Regions from separate parts of the Zhongshania aliphaticivorans genome, predicted to be linked through region 1. Evidence: predicted binding sites of a transcription regulator. Region 1 holds the regulator's gene; each other region holds the start of a gene.

Region 1 (2,174 bases):
GTCGGCCAATTTCGGTACCGACTCCAAACGCGACAGCATCATCAGGTCATGAATCAATAGATTCATGCGCCGAGATTGCTGCAGCATTTGATCCACAGCTCTGTCCCAGCGGGGATTTGCACCGCCATGCTCAGAAAACGTCTCTAGGTACCCGTTAATAACCGTGAGTGGCGTGCGCAACTCATGGGAGACATTAGCAACGAAATCCTTGCGCATTTGTTCTAAGCGGTGGGTTCGGGTGACATCGCGGGCAAACAAAAGACGATTGCGCTTACCAAAGAAGCTGACGCTAATACTCAAATTAATGAGGCCATTGACTGGCGACACCATTTCCAGCGGGGCTTGATAGCGCTCAGCCTCGAAATAGCGGAGAAACGCCGGACTGCGCAGCAAATTAACCAGCTGACGGCCTTTATCACCCTCTTCTCTTAAACCCAATAAATCGTGGGCAGAGGCATTACACCACTCGATATTGCCGTAGGGATCAAGCATGACTACCGCGTCCGACATCGAGGCAAACGAAGCGTGCAAATAATCAATCATTGCCTGCAAGCGGTCACTGTCCTGCGACGATTCCCGCTGCATATCGTAGATTACATCAAAAACTTGACCCCACATCCCTGCAGCCTCTGGTGGATCTGACTTCGCGCCGCTATACAGCCAGTCAGACAACCGCTGTAAATGCCGCAACAGCCACGCGCATGCCAACAACGCCGCCGCCAATAGCGGCAATAGCCCAAGATCGAATAACGCGCAGCCTGCCGCAACCACTAGGAGTGGTATGCCGACCCGCAATAATTCTGCCTTCCAACTGTAATACCGCATTATTTTGCGCTATGCGCAGACACCTGTTGTCGAAAACCGGTAACCGGTTCCACGAACTGTTTGAATTAAAAGGCCGCAGTCTCTTAGCTCAGTTTGCAATGCTTTGCGAAGGCGACGAATATGGACATCGACCGTACGCTCTTCAACGTAAACATTGGTGCCCCATACCTGATCAAGAAGCTGGCCGCGACTATACGCTCGCTCCTGATGAGTCATAAAGAATTTTAATAATTTAAATTCGGTGGGCCCCATATCTAATGGAGTTGCATCAACAAATACTCGGTGGCTACTGGGGTCTAATTTCAGCCCCGCGACTTCGATACTTTCTTCCTCGTCACGATTTGTCGATCGACGCATAATGGCTTTAATGCGCGCCATCAGCTCACGAGACGAAAAAGGCTTGGTGATATAGTCATCGGCACCGACATCAAGACCTTGCACCCGATTGTCTTCATCATCTTTGGCGGTCAACATAATCACCAGCAAATCCCTGGTCAGTTCATCCCGGCGTAGGCGCCGCAACAATTCCAAACCACTAGTGACCGGCATCATCCAGTCCAGCAGCACAAGATCAGGGCGCTGATCAACAATTATACCGTGGGCATCCTGGGCATTGCTTGCCTCCAGACATTCATAACCCGCCAATTCAAGACCCACCCGTATCATTTCACGGATTGCGGTTTCATCGTCGACAATCAATATGGTGGCTGACGTCATTCCATTAACCTTTTTTTGTAAAATTCGTAGGCTGCATTAAAACCATTTTAAGTGACAATTTTATGACAGTTTAAATTTCACTTGATTAATCAAACACTACGGTCTTGTTCCCATGCACCAAAACGCGATCTTCCAAGTGGTTGCGCAGCGCTCTCGCCAACACCGATTTTTCGACGTCCTTGCCGAGTCTAACAAGGTCATCTTTGCTATGCCGATGGGACACCCGAATTACGTCTTGTTCAATAATCGGACCTTCATCCAGCCGCTCAGTAACGTAGTGGCAAGTGGCACCGATTAACTTAACCCCCCTATCAAAAGCTTTCTGATAGGGGTTTGCGCCGATAAATGAGGGCAGGAAGCTATGGTGTATGTTAATCATTCGCCCTGCATAAGCTTGGCAAAACTCGGGCTGAATAATTTGCATATAGCGCGCTAACACCACGCAATCTGCCTCATAGCTCTGGGCCAGCGCCATAATCTTGGCGTGTGCGGGTGCTTTGTTGTTTGGGTCAATGGCGACAAACTCAAAGGGAATACCATGCCACTCCACCATGCTACGCAGGTTTTCGTGGTTAGAAATAACACAGGGTATATCGCAGTCTAATTCGCCACTGTGCCAACGGTGCAATATA
Region 2 (2,174 bases), 980 kb from region 1:
TAGGTATTTAAGTAGCGCCGACAAGGTTTTCTTAATGCGCGGGCTGCCCTTAGATATCCGGGGAAACTGCTCATCTATGACTGAATCAACCGATATCATATGTAACTCCTATTAGTTAACCGGCGCGACGCAAAGGCACAACATCGGCTTTTACCCGGCCGCCGTTGCCGGTCATGCTTTGCAGCAGCGTTTGATGCTCTGTCCACTGCAGCAGTTCTAAATTGCCCTCAAAGGTCTCCCCTAGCAGGGTGCAGTTCTCTATCCAATCGCCGTCGTTGCAGTACAGCAAACCCTTTACTTTCTTAAGCGCTGGCTGGTGAATATGACCGCACACGACGCCGTCGAGCCCCCGCCGAGATGCCTCGCGGATAGCGGCCTCTTCAAACACACTAATGACCTGACGAGCGTTGGGAATACGCTGTTTTATATAGGTAGCGAGGGACCAATAATTGCGGCCGAAGCGCCGACGAATAAAATTGGCCCAGCGATTAAGAAATAACAAAAGATCGTAGGCTGCGTCGCCAACCAGGCCCTCCCACTTACTCAAACGCATATGCTCGTCCAAGCAATCACCGTGAAACATCAGCAATCGTTTGCCGTTTACGGTGGTGTGTATGGCTTCACGTTTTATTTCAATGGGGCCAAGAATGTGGCCGACATAATCGCGCAGAGGCTCGTCGTGATTACCCGGAATGTACACCACGCGCGTGCCAGTGCTAGCCTTTTTAAATAAGCTGCGTACCACTTCGTAGTGACTTGAGGGCCAATACAGACTGCGCTTTAGCGCCCAAAGGTCGACAACATCGCCAACCAAGTACAGCGTTTCACACTCTGTTTTCGCCAAAAAATCGAGAAGATAATCAGCTCGGCAATCTTTAAAGCCGAGGTGGATGTCAGATAACCAAACGGTTTTATAACGCTGTCCTAGCTCCACCCGTGTGTATCCTCTTTGCCCATTTGGGCCAAGATTAGGGTTTTAGTATGACAATAGCAGGACTAAACGAGGACAGTTTTATGACAAAGACGGGATTTAACGAAGAGCGAACGAGGGGCTACAGGCAGCTTAGCGCCGCAACGCCTCAGGGTAATACTCGGCGAGTACATCGTCTAAGCGACTCTCAGTAAGCGGCTTACTAGAAAAAGATTTAACCGCCGCCTTGCTTTGAGCCAAGGATGCATCATCAGGGTTAAGTGACGTAGTGAGCATTACTACAACCACACCAGCCTGCTGCGCCTCGGGTACATCGGCGTATTTTTCCAAAAACTGCCAACCGTTCATCACTGGCATATTAATATCCAAAAAAACCAACTCTGGCTTGGGGTAGCTACCATCTACTTCGGTGGTTAAATATTCCAGTGCTTCGCGGCCATTATTCACTTCTACGACCGCCTCAGCGCAGCCGTATTTCTCTATCACCAGACGATGAATGTAATTTGTGGCCTTGCAGTCGTCTATAAGCAAGACCCGTTTAAGCTTGTTCATCACGATTATCCCTGAGCGAAAAATAAAACACCGTGCCCACATTCAGCTGAGATTCTACCCAAATTTCACCACCGTGTAACTCTACCACTTTTTTACAGTGGGCCAAACCGATGCCACTTCCCTCAAATTCATCGCGCCCATGTAAGCGCTGAAAAATCATAAAAATGTGTTGGAAATGTTCAGGGGCAATACCAATACCGTTATCACTGACGCTAAACTGCCAGCAGTCTAAGCCTCGCTCCGCCGCAATAACGATTTTCGGGGACACATCGGGACGTCGAAACTTAAGCCCGTTGCTAATTAAATTTTGAAATAATAAGCGCAACTCCGTTATCTTCCCGGTAATAACTGGCAGGTCCTTATATTCAACACTGCCGCCCACTTCATCTAGCCGTAAGCTAAGATCCACACATACCGCGTCCACCAATTCTTGACAATTCACCTCAGTGAGATCTGACTCGCTCCCTAAGCGGCCGTAATCCAGTAGCCCACGGATCAAGGCCGTCATCCGCATAGTCGATTCTTTAATAAAACCCAAAAAGGTTTTAGCTTGTTCATCCATCTCAGAACCGTAGTTCTCTTCAAACATTTCTACTAAGCTTTGTACTGTGCGCAGTGGTTCCTGCAAATCATGTGACGCAATATAAGTAAATTGCTCCAATTCTTTGTATGCTACTTTCAGTTTTTGATT
Region 3 (2,174 bases), 1.5 Mb from region 1:
AAATCGTCATGAAGGCGGGCCGTCTGAGCCAAAAGATGACCGATAACCTGCTTTTCGATGACAGGCTTTCTGGCGGCGCGTGCAGGTTCCTTACCGAAAATTGCCTGTGTGATAAAGGCATTTTTCGAGAGCCCTGACCGCTCGACCCGCAACCAAAATTCGGCTTCCAGCTCTACAGGCGGGCGGTAGGATATCGGTCCTTTGCGCTTTTGGTCATTTTGCTTTTCCATGCCTCCCAGCTTACTGAGGCTTTCATAAGCCGAGCCTCGCGGCGTCCTCGCGGCATCCAATCCTGCGCAAGGGTTGGTCCAGGGTTTTCAGGGGAGGCGAATTCCCCTGAATGCAGGTCAAGGCGGCACACGCCTTGTGGAGGGTTCCAAGGGGCGCACACTGCCCTTTGGTCGATGGGGCTGTAGGGGAGAGCGAAGTCTCCCCTGCTCGTGATGAAACGGCGAAACGTTTACCTCAGCCGGAGAGGTTCGATACCGGTCTGGCTGACACAATCCCTTGGTGCGTCGATTCCAAAAGGATCGACAAGCTTAGGGATTCCGAGGGGGTGTCAACGGGGGATGGGAAGTCCCCCTCCAAGGTGGGCGTGGTATTACCACGCACACCTTGTGTTCCATCTTAACGCCTTCCTCCTGCTCTCCTTCAAGTCTACGGAAGAGGTCGTTACCATAACCTTAACAAAACACCAAAAGCCGCAGTTTTTCTATGGTTTTCGGGTTTATCCGGGTCGATACGGATCGTTTCAGGTCGCCGCTTCCTTTGGGGAACCGGCAGGCCAGAACGGGCTGGTTCTGACTCTATCAGGATGTGAAAAAACGAGAAGCGGGAACGCTCTCGCGTCCCGCTTTAATTGTGGGTAAGAATTTGATCTTACAAAACAGGCCGCCAATCCGACAAATATCACAGTCATTCAACAGGGAAAATTATCAATGAAGAAAGAAAGGAGATCAGCCCGCCAACTAAAACGAACTGATCTCCGGATGAAGAGTAAGCTCGCCTACTACAACAAACTTACTTTTTCAGATATATAAGTATCTACGCCATCAGGCAAGAAATAATGTTGCTGTATGAAAGTCACAACGCTGTGACATAAATACAACACGACTTAATAAAAATACCTCGACGGTTCATTATTTAATAGAAACAACGTCATCTCCGATATAGAACAAGAAGGTCAGTATGCGAATCGTTTGCTGATTTTTAACAAAAAATATTTCATATGGAGATGAAAATGAAAAAACTACTTCTAGCTTCTGCTGCCATCGTTGGTATGACAGCAATCACATCACCTGCTCTTGCTGGCGATGGTATTAGCCTTGACATAGGTGGCCACCTTAAAGGTTACGTCACTTACATCGATCAAGATTCTCGTTTAAACAACGAAGAGCGCAGCTTTGATATTTTGCGCGAAACAGAAATCCACTTGAATGGTGAAACAACACTCGACAACGGTTTAACTGTCGGTGTTAATTTCGAAGCTGACGCTGATGGCGCTGACAGCTTTGAACTTGACGAGTCATACGCTTATTTGTCAGGATCATGGGGCCGTATAAATTTTGGTGAAGAAGACGGTGCAGCTTACCTTCTCCAAGTTGCTGCGCCTTCTGCTGACAGCAACTACGACGGCATTCGCCAATTTGTCACCCCAATTAATGTTACTCTTTCCAACTTGAATGACGGTAACAATGCAAACTTCATCACTGTACACAGCGGCGGAGAAGGTTTTGACTATGACAACGACCTTACAAGAAATGCAGAAAAACTAACTTACTTGTCACCTGTCATGAATGGCTTTCAGTTAGGTCTTTCTTACACGCCTGATGTTGCAGACACAAATGCCGCTATTGATGCACAGTTCGCGTCAAACACAAACACTATCGGTGGTGTTAACCAAGATGACGATGGTGGTTACGGTTCTGCTTGGGAAGGTGCTGTACGTTACGAAGGCCAGATGGATGAAATCGGTTACACAGTTGGTGCCGGTTACGCGAATGTAGACTTGGAAAATTCCGCAGCTGGTTTTGATGACTACAAAGAGTGGAACGCAGGCGTTGATCTTGACTGGTCAGCTTTCGGTCTTGGTGTTGTTTACACAGAAAACAACAATGGTCAAAGCGGAACACAAGATGAAAACGAAACATGGGTTGTCGGTGCTGACTATACGA

The links. The regulator PhoB, encoded in region 1, activates phosphate uptake and scavenging genes when phosphate is short. The targets are predictions, from matches to a motif close to TGTCATAAANNTGTAACA.
Region 2: AZF00_RS05485 (UDP-2,3-diacylglucosamine diphosphatase) is a predicted target of PhoB. The motif match lies at 1,003-1,020, and genes of this name have one in related genera.
Region 3: AZF00_RS03045 (porin) is a predicted target of PhoB. The motif match lies at 1,093-1,110, and genes of this name have one in related genera.

Annotation. Positions count from the first base shown of each region.
Region 1 covers NZ_CP014544.1:2,235,900-2,238,073, forward strand. Annotated here, with positions in the region: gene phoR (phosphate regulon sensor histidine kinase PhoR) at 1-825, opposite strand, end outside; gene phoB (phosphate regulon transcriptional regulator PhoB) at 835-1,542, opposite strand; gene purU (formyltetrahydrofolate deformylase) at 1,628-2,174, opposite strand, start outside.
Region 2 covers NZ_CP014544.1:1,259,428-1,261,601, reverse strand. Annotated here, with positions in the region: gene olsF (bifunctional ornithine lipid synthase OlsF) at 1-99, opposite strand, end outside; gene AZF00_RS05485 (UDP-2,3-diacylglucosamine diphosphatase) at 116-934, opposite strand; gene AZF00_RS05480 (response regulator) at 1,064-1,483, opposite strand; gene AZF00_RS05475 (sensor histidine kinase) at 1,470-2,174, opposite strand, start outside.
Region 3 covers NZ_CP014544.1:698,793-700,966, forward strand. Annotated here, with positions in the region: gene AZF00_RS03040 (hypothetical protein) at 1-230, opposite strand, end outside; gene AZF00_RS03045 (porin) at 1,241-2,174, shown strand, end outside.